2 regions of the Solibacillus isronensis genome follow, and region 1 is predicted to be linked to the other one. Evidence: predicted binding sites of a transcription regulator. Region 1 holds the regulator's gene; the other holds the start of a gene.
What was found. The regulator LexA, encoded in region 1, represses DNA repair genes until DNA is damaged. The targets are predictions, from matches to a motif close to CGAACATATGTTCG.
Positions count from the first base shown of each region.

Region 1 (12,781 bases):
GATATTTTAGGAACAATTAAAAACGTAGAAATTCCTGTAAGCCAACTAGATAAAGCATTGGACAATAAAATGATGTTTGATGGTTCATCAATCGAAGGTTTTGTGCGTATTGAAGAATCAGATATGTACTTATATCCTGATTATGATTCATTTATGATTTTCCCATGGACTGCTGAAAAAGGGAAAGTAGCACGTTTCATCTGTGATATTTACAATCCGAACGGTACACCATTTGCAGGAGATCCACGTAACAACCTGAAACGTGTATTAAAGGAAATGGAAGAGCTAGGATTCACAGATTTCAACTTAGGGCCAGAACCGGAATTTTTCTTATTTAAACTGGATGCAAAAGGCGAGCCAAGCTTGGAAGTTAATGACCACGGGGGTTATTTCGACTTAGCACCGACAGATTTAGGTGAAAACTGCCGTCGTGATATCGTATTAGAACTAGAAGAAATGGGCTTTGAAATTGAAGCATCTCACCATGAGGTTGCACCGGGACAACATGAAATTGACTTTAAATATGCGGATGCAATTACAGCTTGCGACAATATCCAAACATTTAAATTAGTTGTTAAAACAATTGCACGTAAACACGGTTTACACGCAACATTCATGCCAAAACCTTTATTCGGTGAAGCCGGATCAGGAATGCACTTCAATGTTTCGTTATTTAAAGGAAAAGAAAACGCCTTTTTTGATGAGTCTACTGAATTAGGTCTTTCTGAAACAGCGATGCAATTCATGGCAGGCGTACTTAATCATGTTCAAGGCTTTACTGCAATTACAAACCCGACAGTAAACTCTTATAAACGTTTAGTACCAGGTTATGAAGCACCTTGTTACGTAGCATGGTCTGCACAAAATCGTTCACCTTTAATTCGTATTCCTTCTTCTCGCGGAGTTTCAACACGTGTAGAAGTTCGTTCGGTCGATCCATCAGCTAACCCATATTTGGCGATGGCAGTAATTTTAGAGGCTGGTCTGGAAGGGATTCGTAAAAAATCAACGCCACCACCAGCAATTAACCGCAACATTTATGTAATGAGCGAAGAAGAGCGTAAAGCAAACGGCATTGATAACCTGCCTGCAGCTTTAGACGACGCTTTAAACTTACTTGCAAAAGATGAAGTTGTTCAACGAGCATTAGGCAACCACATCTATGCTAACTTTAAAGAAGCTAAAGAAATCGAATTCGACATGTACCGTTCTACTGTCCATCAGTGGGAACGCGACCAATATATGAAGATGTACTAAGAGAAAGCGCTGGAGTTAAAATTCCAGCGTTTTTTTTATATGTATACATATTATTTAAAATTATAACCAATATAATTTTGAACTAAAAAACCGGCAATAAAAATTGCCGGTTCAATATTTTTTATTTATTGCCGTTTTGGAATTTGTTCTTACCAAATTGACCCGATGCTTGTTGTTTTTTAGCTTCGGCCTGCTGGTTTTGCTGTTTCACTTGGTTAACATCTGTTTCCATGCCAAACTCAGCGCTCATTGAAGAAAGCTTCTTCTGTAAACCGCTGTTTGCGAACAAACCGGAAGATTGTTGCTTTTTGGCTTCGGCCTGCTGGTTTTGCTGTTTTACTTGGTTAACATCTGTTTCCATGCCAAATTCGGCGTTCATGGAAGAGAAGTTTTTCTGTAAACCATTATTCGCGAACAATCCAGAAGTTTGTTGCTTTTTGGCTTCAGCTTGCTGGTTTTGCTGCTTCACTTGGTTTACGTTAGTTTCCATCCCGAATTCAGCATTCAAGGAACTTGATTGCTTTTGTAAACCGCTGTTTGCAAACAAACCGGAAGATTGTTGCTTTTTAGCTTCAGCTTTTTGGTTTTGCTGTTTTACTTGATTAACGTCCGTTTCCATACCGAATTCGACGTTTTTATTATTGATGTTGTTTTTATTTTTTGACATCAATATCACCTCCTGAGATTATTCTGTTCAGAGGTTGTTTTATTATTCGGTTAAATAATTTGCCAATTTTTTTATTAAAGTACAGGGCAACAATAAAAGGACACTGAAGCTTGAGTGTATGTCGCCGTATATATCCCGTAAATACTGTTTTAAATGAAATATTTACCAGCAAGCTTATTGAGAAGAACGCTAGGTATGTTTGCGATTAAATCATATAATAGTATAAGACAAAAATAATAATAAAAAGGAGGAAATTATGAAACTCGATACAATGATGCAAGAGTTAGAAGCACTTGGGAAAGAGCGTACAAAAAAGATTTATATGTCCAATGGGGCTAAGGAGCCGTTGTTCGGTGTAACGATTGGCTCGATGAAACCGTTTGTAAAACAAATAAAAATAGACCAGGAACTGGCCGAACAGCTCTATGCTACAGGCAACTATGATGCTATGTATTTCGCAGGAATTATTGCGGATCCGAATGCAATGACTGAGGAAGATTATGACCGCTGGATGGAACAGGCCTATTTCTATATGATTTCGGATTATGTTGTGGCAGTAACTCTGGCGGAATCTGATATTGCGCAAGAAGTAAGCGATAAGTGGATTGCCAGTGGTAAGGATCTGAAAATGTCGGCAGGGTGGCATTGCTACTGCTGGCTTCTCGGCAATCGTAAAGATGAGGAATTTTCAAAGGAAAAGTTAATGGACATGCTCGAGTATGTAAAACAAAATATCCGTCAAGCACCGCAGCGCACACAGGTGGCGATGAACAATTTTGTCATGACAGTCGGTGTTTCATTTAAACCTTTACATGATGAGGCAGTGCAAATTGCAAATGAGATCGGACCAATTGAAACGAAACGGGAAGGGAAAAAACCGGGTTTGCTTCATGCTTATGAGGAAATTGAAAAACAGGTGGAAAAAGGGCGAATCGGTTTTAAACGTAAATATGTACGTTGTTAATTGTAAAGAGTTATACCTTGTTTTTTCACAATACAATTGTATAAACTAAAATTATGGGAATTTCAAGGAGGCTTATTACATGAAAAAAAGTATTGCTATCGATATGGACCAGGTACTAGCTGATTTTTATTCGAAATTACGTGTGACATATAACGAAAATTTCGGAACAAATTTTACAGATGAAGAGTTTCTTCTGACGACACAGCGCGATTTGCCTCGAGAAGATGCGAAGAAATTATTTGCAATATTAAATGAGCCTGACTATTTCAGAGATTTAAAAGTACTGGATGAAGATGCGATTAAAGTCATTCAAGAGTTGCAGGAACATTATGAAATTTTTATTGCGACAGCTGCAATGGATGTACCGGGTTCATTTACAGCGAAATACGACTGGTTAATGGAGCATTTACCCTTTATTAAAACACAGAACATTGTGTTTTGCGGAAATAAAGCGGTAATACATACCGATTATTTAATTGATGACAGCCCACGCCAACTCGCAGCATTCAAAGGGACAGGTATATTGTATTCGATGCCGTACAATCGATCAGAAGAAGGTTTCATGCGTGTTCATAACTGGAAAGAAATTAAACAGTATTTTATAAAACAAATGGAAAGTGTTTAATAAGTAAAGGGTTGCGATTCTGCAATCCTTTTTTATTTTTGTAGTCATTTCGTATAACGCAATAGTATAATTTAAATTATTGGAATTATCTATAAATTATAAGGGGATAAAAAGAATGAAACCGATTATTGGATTAACAATGTATGATTTTGACAAGAAGTTGGATATTAATAACACGTATTTAATTTCAATTGAACAAGCGGGAGGTATACCGATTTGTATACCGAATGCTACAGAAGAAAACGTAAATGAGTTATTAGATCTAATTGATGGCCTCGTATTAATTGGTGGAGCGGATATAGATCCATTGTTGTTTAATGAAGAACCGCACCGTCATATCGGAAGTGTTGTACGGAAACGTGATGACAGCGATCTTTTATTGATGAATGAAGCCTATAAAAGACAAATGCCTGTTCTCGGTATTTGCCGCGGACAACAGATTATGAATGTCGCATTCGGGGGGAAGATAATTCAGGATATACCATCACAAGTAGCGAACACAATTTTACATAAACAGCCTTCAAAGCGAGGGGAACTGGCACATACCGTTGAAGTAAAGACACCTAAATTTAAAGAGATTTTTAAAGAAGACTCATTCCGTGTAAATACATTTCATCATCAATCGGTTGGAAAGCTGGGGAAAGGGCTCGTTGTTTCGGCACTTGCTAAGGACGGCATCATTGAAGGGATTGAACATGAATCGCATCCATATTGTGTCGCGGTGCAATGGCATCCGGAAGAATTGGCTCCGAACGGTGATGTTTATGCACAGCGCTTATTTAATAGTTTTGTAGAAGCATGCAATAAATAACGAAAGGCTTAGTCGTTCGCGGCTGAGCTTTTTATTTTGTAAATAAAAAACTTGCCGATTCTATTAGAATGGCAAGTTGATGATTAATGGATATTTCGATAGAGGCCGACCACTTTACCTAAAATAGAAACTTGGTTGACAATGATTGGCTCCATTGAGCTATTTTCAGGCTGTAAACGGAAATGGGTTTTTTCTTTGTAAAAGCGCTTAACAGTTGCTTCATCGTCTTCCGTCATTGCTACGACAATCTCTCCATTGTTCGCAGTAGACGTTTTTTTAACGATCACATAATCCCCATTTAAAATCCCGGCTTCAATCATGGATTCTCCCATAATCTCAAGCATAAATAATTCCTCTTCCGGTGAGCCGTAAGCATCCGGCAACGGGAAATATTCCTGGATATCCTCGATTGCAGAAATAGGCAGACCAGCTGTAACTTTACCGATCAGCGGAACATGAATGACACCTTGTTTTGCGATATTCATCTCTTCCTGATCCAATATTTCAATGGCACGCGGCTTTGTAGGATCACGGCGGATAAGCCCTTTACTTTCTAAACGAGCTAAATGCCCGTGGACAGTTGAACTGGAAGCTAAACCTACTGCTTCTCCAATTTCGCGAACTGATGGCGGATAGCCTTTAGCACGAACTTCCTCTTTTATAAAAGTTAGAATAGCTTGCTGCCGCTTTGAAATTTTTTGTGTCAACTAACTCACCTCTTTATCATGCTATTTTTCTTAAAGTAAGTATAGCAGTATGCGAACATGAATGCAAACATAAGTTCGAAAAAACGGTTGACAAAAACATACGTTCGTATTATTATGAGAACAAACATTCCGAACATACATTCGAAAGAGGGTTTTTCAAATGAAAAGAGTTAAATTAAATGGCTTCACATCAATGTTTCTACTATTCTCTGTACTTATGATTGCTTTATTCATGATGCAGGATGATAAAATTGAATTATACGAACACGTAAGCATAGAGCATGGCGATACTTTATGGTCGTTGGCAGAACAATATCGTGGTAAAATGGCTAAGCATGATTGGATCAATGAAGTAAAAAAGGAAAACGGAATGCTGGATGAAAAAGTTGTTTTTGGACAAGTATTGGTTGTGCCTGTAGAAAAAGATTCACAATACATAGCTCAGCTGAATGAATCCTCCGATATGCAATTGATTAAAGTAGCGAGAGGGAACAATGATAAAAACTAAAGCAGTAATCTATTGCCGTGTCAGTACGGATAAAAATACACAAGAAACATCGCTAGTGCGTCAGCAGGAGGAGCTGACAAAATACGCAAAATCATTCGGCTATAAAGATGTGGAGATTTTCATGGACCAGCATAGTGGATATGATGTCGATCGAGACGGATTACTCGACATGCTTGACTACATGAAAGAGTACGGTATTAAAGCATTATTTGTACAGGATGAAACCCGTTTAGGGCGAGGGAATGCCCGTATGGCAGTGCTGCACCTCCTGCAAAAATATGAAGCGACAGTATATACATTGAATGATGCAGGTCCTGTCGTATTAAACGAAATGGATACAATGCTGCTCGAAATTTTAGCGATTGTCGAAGAGTATCAGCGCCGTATGCATAATGCAAAAATCCGCCGGGGAATGCGCCGCGCTGTAGAAAATGGCTACCAGCCGCAAAATAATTTAAAAAACCGCGGTAATATTGAAGGGCGTGAACGAAAAGAAGTGCCTGTCGAAGAAATTGTTCAACTGCGTCAGAAAGGCTTAACCTTTGCAGAAATTGCTACGACTTTGTCTGGCTTGGGCATTTCTATCAGTAAAGCGACCGTACATAGAAGATATATTGAATATATGGAGCGACTTGAAGAGTAAACACTTGTTTTCAAGTCGTTTTTTTTATACCTTTGTAGTAGGTAGGAAGAAAGGTGAGATTCAAATGTTATCAAAAGAAAAATTAGCTCGCATTAACGAGCTTTCTAAATTAGCGAGAGAAGGTAAATTGACGGAAGAGCAGGCGAAGGAACGTACAGCGCTGCGCAAAGAATATTTAGATACTTTCCGTACTACAATGCGTGATACAATCGAGCATGTAAAAGTAATTGATGAAGAAGGCAATGATGTGACACCTGAAAAATTAAAACAAATTAAATCACAGAAGAAATTCTTAAACTAATAACATTTCATTAATATGTCACATTTAATATAAAGTATGACATATTTTATAGGACGTTTTTAGAAATTATTGTTTTCTTGTGAAAATTTGTCTACACTATAAAATGTATAAATATCGTACGAGGAAAGGATGTCACATAATGACACAACAGATGGATCAGTTAGCAATTAACGCAATCCGTACACTATCAATCGACGCAATTGAAAAAGCAAATTCAGGTCACCCAGGTTTACCAATGGGTGCTGCACCTATGGCCTATACATTGTGGACGAAGCATTTACGCCATAACCCTCAAAATCCTAATTGGTATAACCGCGACCGTTTTGTATTATCAGCTGGACATGGATCCATGCTTTTATATAGTTTATTGCATCTAGGTGGCTACGGTTTAGAGTTGGAAGAAATCAAAAACTTCCGTCAATGGAATTCAAAAACACCGGGACATCCTGAATATGGTCATACAGTTGGTGTAGAAGCGACAACTGGTCCATTAGGACAAGGTATTGCAATGTCAGTAGGTATGGCTATGGCTGAACGTCACTTGTCAGCAACATACAACAAGCCAGGTAAAGACATTGTAGACCACTATACATTTGCACTATGCGGTGACGGTGATTTAATGGAAGGTGTTGCTGCAGAAGCAATTTCTCTTGCAGGTCACTTAAAATTGGATAAATTAATTGTACTATATGATTCAAATGATATTTCACTTGATGGTGATTTAGAAAAGTCATTCTCGGAAAACATCCAAAAACGTTTCGAATCATACGGCTGGAACTATTTAAAAGTTGCAGACGGTACAGATATCGTGGAAATTAATTCAGCTATTGAAAAAGCGAAACAAAATACTGGCGGCCCAACTGTAATCGAAGTGAAAACTGTTATCGGTTTTGGTTCTCCTAACAAATCTGGTAAAGCAGATTCACATGGTGCGCCACTAGGATTTGATGAAGTTACTTTAACAAAAGCTGCATACGCTTGGGAACATGAGCCATTCTTCGTTCCAACTGAAGTATATGATACATTTAAAGCAGCTAGCGAAGTACAAGGTGTACAAGCAGAAGCAGCATGGAATGAATTATTCGAAAGCTACAAAAACGAATATCCAGAACTGGCTGCACAATTTGTAAACGCAATGGAAAACAAATTACCGGAGAACTTTGCATCTGAGTTACCTGTATATGAAGCAGGTACTGCAGTAGCTACTCGTTCATCATCTGGTGATGCAATCAATGCAATTGCAAAAACAACACCATCATTCTTCGGTGGTTCTGCTGACTTGGCAGGATCAAACAAGACAACTATTAAAGGCGCTGGCGATTTCTTTGCAGAAACTCCGGAAGGCCGTAACATTTGGTTTGGTGTTCGTGAATTTGCAATGGGCGCTGCACTGAACGGTATGGCATTACATGGCGGTTTAAACGTATTTGGCGGTACTTTCTTTGTATTCTCTGACTATGTACGTCCAGCAATTCGTTTATCTGCATTAATGGGATTACCTGTAACATATGTGTTTACACATGACTCAATTGCAGTAGGGGAAGATGGTCCTACACATGAGCCAGTTGAGCATTTAGCATCATTACGTGCAATGCCGAATCTTTCTGTTATCCGTCCTGCAGATGCAAATGAATCTGTAGCTGCATGGAAATTAGCTGTAGAGAGCAAATCAACGCCAACTGTATTAGTATTATCTCGTCAAAACTTGCCGGTATTGGATCTTGCGACAGAGACAGTATACGATGGTGTTGAAAAAGGTGCTTATGTCGTTTCAGCTTCATCTAAAGAAACACCGGATGCCCTGTTAATTGCAACAGGTTCTGAAGTTGGCTTGGCAGTAGAAGCTAAAAAGGCACTACTTGCAGAAGGAATTGATGCATCTGTTGTATCAATGCCATCAATGGACCGCTTTGAAAAACAGTCCAAGGAATACAAAGAATCTGTATTACCAAAAGCTGTGACGAAGCGTTTAGCAATTGAAATGGGTGCATCACTTGGCTGGCATAAATATGTTGGCTTTGAAGGCGATGTATTGGCAATCGATAAATTTGGTGCATCGGCTCCAGAGAAAATTGTGTTAAAAGAATACGGCTTCACAGTAGAAAATGTAGTTGCGAAAGTAAAAGCACTTTAATTCGAAGCTCAAAATGTCACTTGTCTACTATGGCAAGTGGCATTTTTTTATTTCTAAATCAATCGGAAGCCCGACTTATTGTATAGGTGACAAGAAAAAAGCTTTGGCAAAAAGAGCTGAATTCAGATACAATAGGCCCATACAGATAATAGGATAACGTGCGATTTTACTGAAGGAATGGTACGATAATAAAGAAATATGGAAGTATCAGATGAAGGATGTGGATGAATCATGACAGCAGAAAATAAGCAAAAAGAAATTACTACATATATCGAACAGACACTTTATTTCCTGTCGAATAAAGCGGATCTTGAAAAATTCCAAACAATGCTTCAAAAAAATATCGATGAAAAAAGAGCTTCCTCCACGTCAACGACTGATTTTTATGATCGATTAATGTTAAATATTGCGTATTATGTGGAGAATAAAATGGCATGGACAGATCTTGTTCGGGAAACATTCAGTTCAGGAAAAGTGCCAACCGTTCCTTATATCGAAAATGAATTAATGGCACAGCAAATGCAAATCCGCCACAGTGTCGGAGAGAAAATGGACGATTACAAGAAAGCATTCCATCAGCAATATGATGCATTAAAGGTAGAGGATGAAGATGTGATTTACGATTATGCTTATGCATCCGTGGAGCATGCATACCGTATTGATTTTTTGACAGTTGCCTGTGCTAAAAATGCAAATATTTTAACAGAAGGCGATATCGAGGAAACAATCAAATTGCTGGATGGCTACATGGCTTATTACACGGACCAGCTTGTCAATAAAATGACGCTTTCTTAAAAGGAGATATAAAATGAACACACCATTTATTTATTTACACAAAGCACCTAAAGTAGATGCAGATAAGCAACCTGCGATTTTCTTGCTGCATGGATTAGGGAGCGATGAAAATGATTTAATACAACTTGTTGATTCGTTTTCAACAAATTGTCATATTTTTAGTTTGCAAGGACCGATTAAACATCGTCCGGGCTATGCATTTTATACATTTGAAGAAGAGGGTAAGCCGAATCGTGCCATTTTCGATAAAGTGCTGAAAGGTATAGAATTATTTATTAAAGAAGCTATTTGGGAATTCAATTTGGATGAACAGCAAATTTATGTTGTTGGCTTCAACCAAGGGGCAGCGATGGCACAGTCACTTGCGATGGTGATGGGCAATGCCATTCGTGGAACAGCAGCATTAAGCGGTTATTTACCGGAATTCGTTGCGCTTGAATATAGTAAAAAAACGATGGATAAATCTAAAATCTTTATTTCTCACGGGGAATATGATTATGATTTTCCGATTGAATGGGCAGAGCATGCCGTTCGTTTCTTCAATGACTATGACACGGACGTTACATTCAGAACCTATCCGGTAGGTCATGGAGTGAGCGAGCAAAATCTACATGATTTAATCGTATTCTTATCGAAAGATTTACCGAACACTATAAACTAAGAAAACAGCTGACGGAAGGTGATTTACTTCCCGTCAGCTGTTTTTTTCGTGTCCAGCAATTGTTCTGCTTCGGTAATAGACATCGGTTTATAGAAATAATAGCCTTGACCAGCAGGACAGCCAAGTTGTTGAAGCATTGCCAGTTGTTCTTCTGTTTCAATCCCTTCGGCAATGGGGCGCATTTGAATATTTTTCGCCAATTGGATAATCGTTTGTACGATTGCATACATCCCGGGTTCATCCATAGCGCTGATAAAGCTGCGGTCAATTTTGATTTCAGAAAAGGGCAACTGCGGTAAATAGCTTAATGAAGAAAAGCCGATACCAAAATCGTCGATTGAACATTCAATGCCCATAAGTCTTAGTTGATTTAGAATCTCTTTTGCTTTTTTAAAATCCACCAACTCAATGCTTTCCGTTACTTCCAGCTTTATATAATACGGTGGGACATTATATTGGTAAAATATATCCCTTATATTTTGCAGGAAATCCGGATCGTAAAAATGGTCCGGCGAAATATTGAGTGCAATCGGTAAAATCTTTTTATTCTCATTTATACGATTTTGTAGCCAGATAAGGATCTGTTTAAAGTTTAGTAAATCAATGGCTTTAATTTTTCCCGTTTGTTCAGCGATTGGGATATATTTTACCGGTGAAATGAAACCAAGTTTGCTCGAATTCCAACGAGATAATGCTTCAAAACCTTCCACTTCGATTGTCTGAAAGTTAATTTTAGGCTGCAAATAAACTTCAAATTCTTCATGTTGAAGCCCATAAGCCAATTGATTGAGGATATCCATTTCTTCCGTCAATTGTTTCGTACTATTATCTTCATATACTGCATAGCTCGTCCCAGTACGCTTCTGTGCATTGGATAAGGCGATATCTGCCTGATGAATGCTCTGCTCGACTGTCATCGACTCATTGAAGACTGTATAACCGATCTTTAATGTAATATAGATTTCTTTACCATCGATAATATATGGCAATTGTGTTATCGATTCAAGCTGCTGATTATAGGCAAGGAAGCAATCGTTTTCGTCAACTTTTCCGAAAATAAGCGAATTTGAAAAGCGTGAAATCAGTGAATCACTTTCCGGAAAATATATTTGCATACGATCCGCCACTTGACGGAGTAAGTCGGCTCCAGCGTTTCTTCCGTATAAATCAACGACCTTATTAAATTCAGTAGGATGTAGAATTGCGACTAATCCCGAGTTGCCAACATTGATCCATTCTGATAATTCAGATTTGAAATAATGCAGGTTTGGTAAATTTGTTTCAACATCAAAAAAGGCGAGTCTGCTAAGCTCAATTTTTTGTTCAGCATACTTAATTGCTAATTGGATCAGTAAGGCCAATCGATTTAAGTAATTAATATCTATTTGCTTTAATTCTGTTGGATCCTGATTGAACAGGGTCAAAATGCCGCTTACTTCATTTTGAGGAGTTAAAATAGGCTTTGTCCATGAACCTTGAACAAAATTAAGATGCCAATGTTTAAAAAGATCTATATGGTGATCTTTGGGAGCAAAGTCTTTTAAATAAACTGCGTTTGAATTCAGGCTAGTGTTAGGTGTGATTTCCAGTATATTAAGTTCATTAATAATTTCCAATGGCAATGAATGCGTACCTAACGATTTAATTTCACAATTTTCATCAAAAATGTGAATGGCACAATACACATCGCGAATATAGAAAAGTTCAATCTTCTCGGTAATTAAATTTAAAATGGACTGCAGGTTATCTTCATGATCAATCGCTTCATAAACTTCATGCTCCAATTTATAAACCATTTTATTTAACTCTGCTTCCGTTGTATCTTCGCAAGTTAATAAAATATACTGAATCACGTTGTCTTCATTTCGAATCGGATGCAGTATAATTGTGTTCCAAAAAGCGGATCCTTCTTTCGTATAATGCAAAATCGTAAATTTTTTCGCTACACCTGATTTTAAATGTAAATTTAATTCTTCAATAGAGGTTTCATTCGTTCTGTGTCCATTCAAAATATTGATATTTTGATGAAGTAATTCTTTCATTTCGAATGATGTAAATTTTAAAAAGTGTGGATTAGCATGTAAAATAGGTAAATTTTCATCATTTATATCAATGATGAGCGATCCTTTCGAAAGCTGGTTACTTAAGGTTTTTAGCCAATTAAATAAGCGGTCTTTTGATAGGGGTATAAATTGATCAATGGTCATTCTAACTTCCCCTTTAAAAAGTAATGTGTATTTTAACTAAAGTATAACAAAATTCCTATAAATTTAAAGTGAGATTATATTAATATAAAAATATCCCTTTCAATTAAGTCTAAAGTACTTAATAAAAATTAGGGTATATTAAGGTATATTAACTATTTTAACGCAAAAAAAAGAAACTAGTAAATATGGAATTTACTAGTTACTGTGAACCTTATTTTCGATATTCATCGATTTTAGTTGTAATTTTATCTTTTACATCAGCAACTCTTTCTTGTGTTTCCCCTTTTAGCTGATCGCGCTGACCTTCGACTTGTAAAGAAGGATCATTTGTATTTTTACCGATTTCTTCTTTTACTTCACCTTTAATTTTGTTGCCTGCGCCTTTTAGTTTATCTGTAAATCCGTTTGACATAATATGACCTCCTAAAAGTTTAGATGGTAATCATATTCCCTCGTGTATTAATACTAAACAAAGTGGATAGAAAAGTCGGATTAGAGCAA
Region 1 covers NZ_JAMBOC010000001.1:387,143-399,923, forward strand. Annotated here, with positions in the region: gene glnA (type I glutamate--ammonia ligase) at 1-1,257, shown strand, start outside; gene M3166_RS01850 (gamma-type small acid-soluble spore protein) at 1,379-1,924, opposite strand; gene M3166_RS01855 (DNA alkylation repair protein) at 2,181-2,888, shown strand; gene M3166_RS01860 (5' nucleotidase, NT5C type) at 2,968-3,513, shown strand; gene M3166_RS01865 (gamma-glutamyl-gamma-aminobutyrate hydrolase family protein) at 3,629-4,324, shown strand; gene lexA (transcriptional repressor LexA) at 4,408-5,031, opposite strand; gene yneA (cell division suppressor protein YneA) at 5,192-5,539, shown strand; gene M3166_RS01880 (YneB family resolvase-like protein) at 5,526-6,182, shown strand; gene M3166_RS01885 (DUF896 domain-containing protein) at 6,247-6,483, shown strand; gene tkt (transketolase) at 6,623-8,617, shown strand; gene M3166_RS01895 (DNA helicase) at 8,849-9,412, shown strand; gene M3166_RS01900 (alpha/beta hydrolase) at 9,426-10,073, shown strand; gene M3166_RS01905 (EAL domain-containing protein) at 10,097-12,280, opposite strand; gene M3166_RS01910 (CsbD family protein) at 12,492-12,692, opposite strand; gene M3166_RS01915 (23S rRNA methyltransferase) at 12,773-12,781, opposite strand, start outside.

Region 2 (12,781 bases), on a different contig from region 1:
CTCAGCACAGATCATTGTTGCCGCTACAGTAGTTGCACCGATTTTCTTTGTTGCAAGTAAATAGCCAATATCACGACGGCTTGTTTTTGCTACACCTTGAGCATTACCGAACATTTCTAATTCTTCATCAGATAAACCGATTTTAATTTTCCCATCGATTAATGCGATTGTTGCCGGAACCGCACCGCCATCACGAATAATTTGTTCCACTTCACGAGCTGTTTGTACATTTTGAGGATATGGCATACCGTGTGAAATAATTGTTGATTCCAACGCTACGATTGGTAAGCCTTTCTCTTTAGCTTCTAATACCTCTTGTGAATATGATAAATATTGTTTCATTATAAATTCCTCCATTCAAGTAAGTTATCTTTTGTTAAATCTTCACGTACTGTTTTATCCGATTGTAATGTTTTCGATGCATTTACCAACCCGAGCTGGATTGCTTCTTCAAGCTCTTCATCGTTTAATACACCATGTAAAAATGCACTGACAAAAGCATCTCCGGCACCTGTAACATCTACTATATTTCTAGTTGCAATGGCTTTGTAGTGTACTATATTACCTTCGTTCCCCACCATTACTCCATGTTCGCCAAGAGTGAGCACAACATGCTCCGCTCCTTTTTGCAACAACATGTTAACAGCCTTTTCATATTGGCTATATGTTTCCAGCTTCACATTTAAATAGCTTTCCGCTTCATCTCGATTACAAATAAAGTAACGGATACCGTGCAGATCATGCGACATATTTTTCATCTTAGGTGAAGAAACAGGGATAACCGCCAATGCGATATTACGCTCTATTGCGAAATTCCTAATATATTCTACTGTTTCTAATGGGCTGTTTAAGTCAATGACAATACAGCTGGCATTTTGTAATATTGCTTCGTGCTTTTTTAAAACACTCGGCAACAACTGATCATAAATCGCCATATTTGCCATCGATATTACCAGTTCGCCCATATTATCAAGTACTGCTGTATAAGAACCTGTATTATAATCGTTTAATTTCTCTACTAAATCCACATTCATCATACTCTTACAATTTTGTTCAATAAATGCACTATCATGATCTTCACCCATTACAGTAATTAAGGAAACACGGTTGCCTAACCGCCCTAAGTTTTCAGCGATATTGCGGGCAACACCGCCTACCGTTTCTGTAACAGAAGCAGGATTGGAAGTCCCTAATTGGACATTTTGCTCAATAGTGAATTTACGATCGATATTGGCACCACCAATTGCAATGATTTGATTTTTCTCTGGCAAAACATACGCACGTCCTAAAATTTCCCCTCTTTTTATAAGCGATGAAATCATATTAGCAAGCGCTGGTCTGGACATTCCCAGTTGTTCTGCCATTTCCTGTTGTGATAAGTAGGGATTCTTCTTTATTAATTGGAAAATCAATTTTTCCTTTTCATTCAACTTTATCACCTCTAATCAAACATTTGTTTATAATTATAAACTTTTGTTTACTAAATGTCAAATTAATATTAAATTTTTCGTCTTGCGTAGTATGGAAGTACTTTCTTCTTTTATGAGCTGTGACATAATAAAAAAGCTGTTCAGAAGGTTTCCCTTCCAAACAGCTTTCTTGCTATTCTACTATTACATCGCCATTTTCTGCTATACGTGGCTGTACGAGCACTTCAACACGGCGGTTTTTGGCTCTGCCTTCTTGAGTATCATTCGTAGCTATCGGCTGGAATTCTCCGAAACCTTTTACACTGAAGTATTTGGAATCAAGTTGTTCATTTCCCGAAACGATTTCTTTCATGAAGTTTACTGCACGCATTACAGACAGATCCCAGTTGGAATCAAATTCAGGTGTCTTAATCGGTACATTATCTGTATGACCAGTGATGACAATATTACGCGGTGGATCAAACATTAATAATTGAGCAAGCTCGTCAGCAATTGTTGCATATTCCGCTTTCACATCTGCTCGTCCCATATCGAATAAAATACTGTCCCGAATGGTAATTAATAATCCCTCTTCTGTCATTTTCGTTTCAAACTGGTCTTCCAGCTCATTAATCGCAATAAACTCGTCCACACGGTTTTGCGTTTCATGTAGGCGTTGCTGATCTTCCATATATTTAGAGATACCTGTTGGTGTAGAGTTATCCGGTGTTTGTATGATAGATGAGTTGTCCATTACACCTGTGCCACCGGTAAAAATATTATTAAATACTGCAGACATTTGCTCCAATTTTTTCTCATCCACTGAGCTTGATGCAAATAGTACAATAAATAATGCTAATAATAACGTTAATATATCTGCATAAGGTACTAACCAGGACTCGTCAATATGCTCCTCATGCTTTTTATGTCTTTTACGCTTCTTTGCCAAGGCCACCCGCCCCGCTTTCGGTAATTTGCTTACGTTCTTCCATCGTTAAGTATGAAGCCAGCTTCTGCTCGATTACACGAGGCGCTTCACCTTCAAGTACGGATAAAATCCCTTCAATCATCATTAGCTTTTGCTTAACTTCTACAGCAGATTTGCGTTTTAGCTTGTTGGCAAATGGATGCCATAAAACGTAACCAGTGAAGATACCCAATAACGTTGCAACAAAGGCCGCTGAGATGGCATGTCCTAATTTATCAATATCGGTCATGTCCTTTAATGCGGCAATAAGACCTACTACAGCACCTAATACCCCAAGTGTCGGTGCATATGTACCTGCTTGCGAGAAAATGCCTGCACCACTTGCATGGCGATCTTCCAGCGCTTCAACTTCCTCTGTTAATACATCGCGAATATAGTCTGCGTTTTGACCATCAATCGCTAATGTTAAACCATTTTTTAAAAACGGATCTTCAATTTCGGCTGCTTTGCTTTCTAATGCCAATAGTCCTTCACGACGAGCCAAATCTGCCCATTGTGAAAACATTTTAATCAAGTCGATATCACTTGCGAGTTTTGTTTCTGAAAATAAAATTTTAAAAAGCTTTGGAACCCTTTTTAGTTCCTTCATCGGGAAAGCGATTGTAACTGCAGCAATCGTACCGAAAATAATAATTAAAATCGCAGCAGGGTTTATTAACACTTCCGGTGTAACGCCTTTTAAGAACATCCCGACTAACAGGGCGATAAAGGCGATGATAACCCCAACAACTGATGATATATCCATATATAGTACCTCCAAATTACGATGTCTTTTCTTTATTTCGGTATATTTAAATTTTTATTAACTTCCTTTACACTAGTTATAAGAAGATTTTTTTGTTTTTGACACATTATTGTTCTTTTCTAAGCTTGAATATGACTATTAATGCGTTGGGAATTAACTAATTTTTAAGATAATTATTGGAGGAATGAATCAATGAATTCTATGTTCGAAGCAAATTTGACGAAATACGCAGAACTGGCAGTAAAAATCGGGGTTAATATTCAACCAAATCAATATTTGTATATTGCAGCTTCTATCGAATCGGCACCTTTTGTACAAGTAGTGACAAAAATCGCTTATGAAGTTGGCGCTAAACAAGTTTTTGTAGATTATACAGATGATCAAATTACACGTACTCGTTATGAGTTGGCATCTGAAGATTCTTTCGATTTCTTCCCGCCATGGAAAGTACAGGAGCGTGAATGGCTTGCTGAAGAAGGAGCGGCATTTATGAGCATCGTATCTCAAAGTCCGGATTTACTGTCGGGGATTGATTCAAAACGAATTGCAGCATTCCAGAAGGCTTCAGGCACTGCATTAAACAAGTACCGTCAATATGTTCAGTCGGATAAAATTAGCTGGACTGTTATTGCAGCTCCATCAAAACAATGGGCTCGCAAAGTATTCCCGGATTTACCGGAAGAAAAGCAGGTAGATGCATTATGGGATGCCATCTTTAAAGCGACACGTGCGGATTTGGATAACCCGGTAGAAGCTTGGGCACAGCATAATGACAACTTGCATGAAAAAGTTGATTACTTAAACAATAAAAATTATGCGAAATTGCATTATACAGCACCTGGGACGGACTTGACGATCGAGCTTCCTAAAGGACATTTATGGTGTGGAGCAGGCAGCGTCAATGAAAAAGGCGAAGAGTTCATGGCAAATATGCCGACTGAAGAAGTTTTCACAGTACCGCATAAAGATGGTGTAAACGGGTATGTATCTAGTACAAAACCATTAAGCTATGGCGGTAATATTATCGATAACTTCACACTCACATTTGAAAATGGGCGCATTGTTAAAGTAGAGGCCGAGCAAGGTGAAGAAGTGTTAAAAAATCTAGTTGCTACAGATGAGGGCTCACATTATTTAGGGGAAGTGGCACTTGTTCCATTCCATTCTCCAATTTCACAGTCGAATATTTTATTTTACAATACATTATTCGATGAAAATGCATCAAACCATTTGGCAATCGGCAGCGCCTATGCATTTTGTATCGAAGGCGGAAAGTCAATGTCTCGTGATGAGTTAAAAGCTAACGGTTTAAACGAAAGTATTACACATGTCGACTTCATGATCGGCTCTGAACAGATGAATATTGACGGAATTACAGCAGATGGACAAGCTGAAGCCGTTTTCCGTAATGGGAATTGGGCATTTTAACAGCTGTATTGCATCCTTCTTTTACAGATAAATAAAATTTCAAGATGTCGCCATATTTACATTTTTTTCTACATTAACTAACTAAATTACCCTACAATGTTCCAATTTATTAGGTTATAATTGGTTAATGATTGTTATCACTAAAATAGAGAGGAGTTTTTATAATGTTTGATCACCATTATCCGTTCTTATCTGACTTTTATACGATAGTGTTAGGATTTACGGTAATACTTCTTGTATTCTTATTTATGTTTATTATGTACTTACGTATTGGTTTACAATCACACGACTCTGTTATAGTAGATTCAAAGGCAAACGCATTTGCGCCAAACGAAAAATCATTGGATGGCCACCATCATCATTAAAGTTTTTTACAACCACTCATAGGGTGGTTGTTTTTTGTGGGTAGCGGATTTTTGCTATACTTCTCTCTATTTAGTAGAAATTTAACTTTATTAATGCGCATTTGTTTGAATTATCTAAAAAATATTTTAAAATATAATAGAATCGAAAGGGGTTTGAAAAACAAATGTCTGCATTACAAACAATTTTAGAGTTTAACGGAAAATTCGTAGATGAAAAACAATATGAGCAGTATGCTACAACAAAATATCCTGATAAAAAAATTGTTGTTTTAACTTGTATGGATACACGTTTAGTTGAATTACTACCAAAAGCAATGAATTTGCGCAATGGGGATGTAAAAGTTGTAAAAAGTGCAGGGGCAATCGTAAATCACCCGTTCGGAGGGATTATGCGTAGCTTACTTGTAGCAGTTTATGAATTACAGGCGGATGAAGTCTATATTATCGGCCACTACGACTGCGGGATGAGTGCAGTTGATCCGAACGTAATGATCGGTCATATGCTTGAACGAGGGGTTAAACAGGAAACGATTGATGTCATCAATTACGCTCGATTTGATTTAAAAGAATGGTTATGCGGTTTTGGGGATGTTGAAACAAGTGTATTAAAAAGTGTTGATTTAGTTAGAACACATCCACTAATGCCAAAAGGTGTTCCTGTACATGGTCTTATTATCGACCCTGCAACAGGAAAGCTGGATTTAGTAACGGACGGCACAGTTGACCAAAAATAAAATTTAAATAATAAGCGACAGTGCCCTTCAATTAACTACTGGAGTGAGCACTGTCGCTTTTTTATATTGTCGTCCCTTTATGTTCCCGCTGCAAAATGGCGTACATATAATGGTCGACCCATTTGCCGTTTATATACAAAAGCTCTCGCAATAATCCTTCTCTTGTAAAACCCGATTTTTCCAATACACGAATCGAAGCTGAATTTTGTGGTGCAACATATGCCTCTATTCGGTGAAGATTTAATGTAATAAAAGCGAATTCCATTACTATACGTACCGCTTCTGTAACAATTCCTTTACCTGTGAAATTCTCATCCATTGAATAGCCGATAAAACCACTTGAATAAGGTAAACGTTTAATTGAGTAGAGTGAAATATGTCCGATTAATTGACCTGTTGCATTGTAAAAAATCCCGAAAGAAAATTCACGGTTTGTTTGCAGCAAATGTATGCTTTCCAAAATTTTATTATACTGTACTTGTTCCGTATAAAATTCATCTCGATGTAATGGTTCAAATTCGGACCAATACATTTTATTGTCTCTTAGTAATTTTGCCAACCCTTTCGCATCGGACGGGGTGAATGTGCGAAGCGAACATTGTTGCCCAATAAGTTGAACCATTGGACCCTCCTTCTTGTGAAATAGCTTGAATAAGCTTTTCATTGAACCACCTTCATTTCATTTCAAAGCTCGCCTACCGTTTTTTCAACTTTTTCTTTTTTGATTTTACAGGCTTTGGCTTTATATCTATAAATTCCGTTTTTTCTTTATCTGGAGCTGTTTCATTACCTTTTTCGAAAATGTTCGTAAGCTTCATGCCCCGTTTTGTAACTTCTTTTTCTATATGGGCAACTGTTTCTTTTAGTACTTGAACACGTGCATAGTTTTTGTCGTTCCCTGCTATTAAGTGCCAAGGGGCGTCTTCCGAATTGGTTTTTTCGAACATTTCATCGGCTGCCTCACAATATAAATCAAATTTATCACGATTCCGCCAATCTTCAGCCGTCAATTTCCATGATTTATACGGATCGGCTGCTCTTTCATTAAAACGTTTAAGTTGTTCATCGGAATCGATATGGATCCAAAATTTAATCATTATATAATCTTCATCTGTCAATTGTTTCTCAAAGCTATTAATTTCTTCATAAGCGCGTTTCCACTCTGTCTCTTCAGCAAATCCTTCTATGCGCTCCACAAGTACCCGCCCATACCAGGAACGGTCGAAAATTGCGATTTGGCCATGCTGCGGCAACTTTCTCCAGAAACGTTGCATATAATGATACCGCATTTCATGGGGCTGCGGGGCTGAGATGGGCCATACCATTAACCCGCGCGGATCGATACGTTCAGTTAGGCGCTTGATCGCTCCCCCTTTGCCCGCTGCATCCATACCTTCAAATGCAATAATAAGGCCTATTTTATTGTTGAATAAAAATTGCTGGGCGTTTAGCATTTCGTATTGTAAAGCTTTCAATTGCTTCTTATAGACCTCTTTCTCCAGTTTTTGCGATAAATCCATATCTTTTAGCTTTTTCAAATAGTGCTGCCTCCCCTACTCCGGTTATTTATGTATATTTTACTTGAAAGTGTATGGAATTGGTAATTGTTGCAGTCATTTATTTGAATCGTTTGATTATTTTATGTTGAAGCCTTGTTTTGATAGAACAAAAAAAAGCGGGCGCACTTATATATGCACCCACGTTTATAACTTAATCTTCTAATGTTGTTAAAATAATCGGTTTGTCTTTAGTTACGATAATCGAGTGTTCGATTTGGGCAACTAATGATTTGTCCGGTGTAATGAATGTCCAGCCGTCACCTGATTCTACGATATGCTCAGCCTTCGCCGAAATAAACGGCTCTACTGCCAACACCATGCCTTCTTTCATGATTGTTGTATCCCAAGCATCATAATAGTTCAATACATGGTTTGGCTCTTCGTGTAATGATTTACCTAAGCCATGACCTGTTAAGTTCATAATTACTGTCAACCCGTGATCACGTGCTTCACGCTCTACTGCTTTACCGATTTGATTTAATTTTGAACCTGCTTTCACCTTTGTCATTGCACGATCAAATGCTGATTTTGCTACAGTGCAAAGTTTTTCTTTATCTTCATAACCTTCACCAACAACAAATGAAATACCTGTATCTGCAAAATACCCGTTTAAAGAGCCCGAAACATCAATGTTTACGATATCGCCTTCCTGAATAACCTTGTTACCTGGAATACCATGTGCAACTTCGTGATTTACTGAAATGCATGTATATCCCGGAAAATCGTATTCACCTTTAGGACCCGAAACCGCGCCTGCTTCCGCAAACATACGGCCTGCAATTTCATCTAATTCTTTCGTTGTCACGCCAGGTACTGTCGCAGCTTTCATCGCCTCACGAATTTCAGCACAAATGCGTCCAATTTTTTTAAACGCCTGGATTTCTTCTTGAGTAGTAACAATCATGTGTAACTTCCTTCCTCTTAAACAATGTCTATCCTTAACTATAGCATACTTAAAATCGGTTGTAATTGTTCAAGGATTTTAAAATTTGCCGTTTAATTACTAATTTAGTACAACTTTCTACTATTAATATGAAAAAACTTGCAGCAGGAAAAGTATTCCTCACTGCAAGCTTTGAGTTTTCTATTCGTTATGTTGTTTTTACTTTTTGCAGTAAACGAGGTGCAGATGTGAATAAAACAACTGCGATAATTGCCGTAAGTATAGTAGCAGGTACCATATAAGTACTGTTGTAGATAATTGAATAGGCCCATACATTATCATCGCCTGCATATTCTTTAAAGAACACGACACCTGCAAGCAAGTGCGATACAAATCTTAAAGCACCACCTATAAGTGCCCCAATGACGATATAAAATGCCATTTTCACTTTATTGAGCGATTGTGCAGCCTCTAATAACGGCTTTCTTACAATTGCCGCTAACCCTACTACTGTAAATGCAAGGCCGTAATCTAAAATAGCCTGAAGCCAGTGTACAATGTATGCACCGAACATCATTTGCATCACGCCGATCAGCAAGCCTGTTGCAAGTCCTGCTGTTAATCCCCAACGAATGGCCATTAACATGATCGGTACCATAACAAAGCTGATTGACCCGCCTTGTGCCCACATTTTAAATGATACTTGATCCAACACAAGTCCGATGGCAGCAAATATCGCTATCTCCACCATCATCAATAATTTCTTTCTGTCCATAACAATGCCCCTTTCTTTTATCCGATGTAACAAAAGTGAAGAGGGATAGAATGGAACTTTTACTTCTTCTAGGTATTTAGAAAAAGTAAAAAACGATAATCAGGACAAAAGCCTGACTATCGTTTGAACAGTCGGATTCTATCCACATCCCTACGCAAGTGCTAACTTACAGGTTCAAAGAGTCAGTGCAATCCCGTGCACAATCTCAGCCGACTTTCTCGGCACCCCTTGTGGTACATCTAATTTTTATTGTTTGAACATGCTCATTGTAACGAATATTTTTACAACTTTCAACAGCTATTATTTTGAAACGTAATAGAATTACATATACTAGATACGAAGGAGTGATAAATAATGGATCAATCGAAAGGTTTAAGTGCACTGAGCTATTTGAGCTTTTATTTTGCACCGTTTATTTTACCGTTAATTATATTTATTGTTACGAAAGATGATGCCGTTAAAGGCCATTCTAAAAAAGCTTTTATTACCCAACTCATACCGATACTGTTAGGGATTTTTTATATGATTTACTTTTTCACTTCCGTTCTTTCCTGGAATGACACTTTGACCTTGAGCATTCAGGACTTTTTTATTAGTTCGCATTTTATCGGATTTATTTTTTTAGTTGTTATTACGTTTATCCTGGCGATATGGAATTTAGCTCAAGCGATTAAAGTTTTACGTTAATGTTTATGAACGCTCCATCTTTGGGTATATTTTTTATACGAAATGTATTCGTTAAGGAGTGTTTACTAATGAAATTAAAAAAACTCATTAAAACAGCAATTAAATATGGACCAATCGTGTATCCGATCATTAAAAAAATGATGGACAACAAAAAAACTACACCCCAACCAGCAACTTCACGACGAACTCCAAAACGTTGACGCAAAAAACACATTTCCCACTTTAACTGGAGGGAAATGTGTTTTTTTTCTTACTTAATAATAATCTCAGTTTTACTGTAGCCTTCTTTTAGCTTTTGTACTTGCAAAATAGCTGGCATTGCTGCTTTTAATTCGGCCACATGGGAAATGACGCCGATTAAGCGCCCTGTTTGCTGAAGATCGATTAATATATCGATCGCTCTTCTTAACGCTTCCTCATCCAAAGTACCGAATCCTTCATCAATAAACATCGTATCGATATGCACACTTCCTTGAACACTTTGAATAACATCGGCCATTCCTAAAGCTAATGAAAGTGAGGCATTGAATTTTTCACCACCGGACAGTGTTTTTACATCCCGCGTTTGCCCTGTATGACTGTCATATACATCGATGCTGAGTCCGCTTTGGGCATTTCCTTCTTTCCTTCCTGTAGATTTCAGGAAGTATTGGCCATTTGATAAGACACGCAAACGTTCATTTGCCGCATGCGTCACTTTTTCCAAATAGCCGATTTGTACAAACCGCTCAAATGAAATCTTCGCATCATTTTGACCGCGAATTAAATTATAAACATGTTCGACTTGCATCAGTTTCGCTTTATAGCTTTCAATCTGCTGTGCGGATTGGTCAAGTTTATCGCGCGTCTCCTCACATTGCTCCACATAGGACTGGATCAACGTCATTTTCGAGTACTGTGCCTCGATCTGCTCATTCAGCTCATGAATCAGTTGCTCACATGCCGTTAAATCAGCTCGTTCTTTTCCTTCGAGCAAAGGTTCTTCCTCAGCAATTTGAACAGATAATGTATGAACACTTTGTTTGTACGCTTCAACCGCATCCTGAATTTGCTGCTGTACATTTAAAGGCAGTAATGCAGTCTTATACGTTTCCAAGTCGAAACCTTCCTGCTCCAATGCTGATTCAAATGCTTTTTGCGCTAAAAGAGATTCCTGCTGTTTTTCTGTTACAAGATTTTTCGCATGGAGATGGTTTACTTCACAAGATTTTTCATCCAATTGGATTTTTTGCATCGCTTCAAGTGCATTTTGAATTGCAATTTTCAAATGGCGATGTTTTTGCTGCTGGCTCGCCAATTCTTGTGTTACTTCATCCAATCTAGAAAACTGAGGCAATAATGATTGCTCACTTTGCTCAAGCTTCCCTTTTTCCTGCGCATATTGTTTATCAATATCGATTACATATTGCTGCCCTTTTTCAATGCGCCCTTGCAGCACTTCTTTATTTTCTGAAAGCTGTGCCATCGTTTTCTTTTCATTGATAAGCTGTGCCTGCTGCTGTTTTTGCTTTGTCAACTGCGCAGTCAGTACGGCCAATTGCTGTTCATACTCATGTAATTGTGAAAGCTCAGCGTCAAGTAACTGAAGCGCACTTCTTTTTTGTTCCAACGTTGCCTTTTCCACATCAAATTTCGAATTGACCTGGTAAAAGCTTTGCATCGCCCGATCGCCTTCATGACGCAGCTGTGCCAATGCATTGTCATCAATTACAACTGCTTCGCTGTTATGAATGGATGGGTGCTCTGTGCTTCCACATACAGGACATGCTGCCCCGTGCTGTAGTGATGCTGCAAGAAAGGCTGCCTGGTTGCTGCGTATTTGCTGCTCCATATTTTGCAGCTTCTGTTGTGCTTCATCAGCAACTTGTTTCTTATCAGCAAGCTGTTTCGCTAAAGTTTCGACATTTATTTGTATTGCAGCCACTTCTTTTACCATTTCAATTTTCCGTGCTAATGCAGCATGTGCTTCATACGTTTCATGGTATGTAATGGTCGCATCTTCCAGCTCATTTATAATGGCTTGCTGCTGCTGTTGTTTTTCTTTTAAAGAGAATGCTTCGTTTTGCAGCTTATCAAATAATTGCTTGGCATTTTTTTGGTTTTCTGTAAGCTTTGCCACCTTTTCCCGCTGTGTATTAATCGATTGATAAATCGGGACAAGCTGCTCAAGCTGCGAAATCGATTTCGTATAGTTATCCAACAATGGTTCTTGCTGTTTTTGCTCCTGATAATGATTTGTCGCCTGCTGAAGTTGTTCTTGTGCACATTCATAGTCAGTCTTTGCTTTTTGTAAGGAGACTTCCGCTTGTTCAAGCTGCCGTTTCACCTTATCATATTCACGTTCTAATGGTTCTATTTGATTAGCCTTTTTGGCAAGTATAAGTTTCTGCTGTTCCGCTTGTATTTTATCTTTTTGTTGCAATAATTCTTCGAGCCGCGCTTTCCGTATTAAAAACTTTTCAATCCGTTCATTTAACAGTCTTTGTTCATTTAATGTTTTAACTAACTTTTGTAATTCCTTTTTCGATGCATCATATTCACCTTTTAAAGCAGTACATTGACCCTCATAATATTGCTGTTCTGTCAGCAAGGCACTCTTTACTTGATACAGATTAATGACATCATTGTTCAACGTTGAAAACAATTCCGATTCTCTTTGCGGAAGTCGGGACCGAATTTCATGAATTGTATTGTCCTGCTGCATCTTTGCTTGTTCATAATGCTTTTCAGCAATATTCTTTTTCTCTTTAAGCAGTTCCACCATTTTCGTAAAGCGTTCCGTTTTGAAAATTTTCCGGAAAATCTCTTCTTTATGCTTTGATTCCGAAGTGAGGAGCTTTTGAAATTCTCCTTGCGGCAGCATGACGATCTGATTGAACTGGGACTGTGTTAAGCCGATCAGTTCTTCAACTTTCGACTGAATGAGCTTCACTTGAAACTTCTCCACAGCGGGCACAATGACCCCATCCGTAATTTCAAAAAACTCGCGCTTTGCACTTGCTCCGTCATGACCAAATTTCCGCCAAATACGGTAAAGGCGACCCCGTACTTCAAATTCTAGTTCGACTTCCGTATCAACAGTTTCATCCGCAAAATCACTGCGCAAAAACAGCGACTTTTCCCGATCCTCTCCACTTCCAGAATCATAAAGTGCAAACGTAATCGCATCAAAAATAGTCGTTTTTCCCGCGCCCGTTGCACCGGAAAC
Region 2 covers NZ_JAMBOC010000004.1:37,110-49,890, forward strand. Annotated here, with positions in the region: gene M3166_RS15125 (pseudouridine-5'-phosphate glycosidase) at 1-342, opposite strand, end outside; gene M3166_RS15130 (carbohydrate kinase) at 342-1,430, opposite strand; gene motB (flagellar motor protein MotB) at 1,603-2,358, opposite strand; gene motA (flagellar motor stator protein MotA) at 2,342-3,142, opposite strand; gene M3166_RS15145 (aminopeptidase) at 3,335-4,570, shown strand; gene M3166_RS15150 (hypothetical protein) at 4,735-4,935, shown strand; gene M3166_RS15155 (beta-class carbonic anhydrase) at 5,100-5,669, shown strand; gene M3166_RS15160 (GNAT family N-acetyltransferase) at 5,731-6,291, opposite strand; gene M3166_RS15165 (polyphosphate kinase 2 family protein) at 6,365-7,207, opposite strand; gene map (type I methionyl aminopeptidase) at 7,380-8,132, opposite strand; gene thiT (energy-coupled thiamine transporter ThiT) at 8,320-8,886, opposite strand; TPP riboswitch at 9,017-9,125, opposite strand; gene M3166_RS15180 (DUF4870 domain-containing protein) at 9,241-9,573, shown strand; gene M3166_RS19405 (hypothetical protein) at 9,642-9,773, shown strand; gene M3166_RS15185 (AAA family ATPase) at 9,824-12,781, opposite strand, start outside.
Region 2: a site for LexA is predicted at 1,447-1,460, ahead of M3166_RS15130 (carbohydrate kinase). Genes of this name have one in related genera too.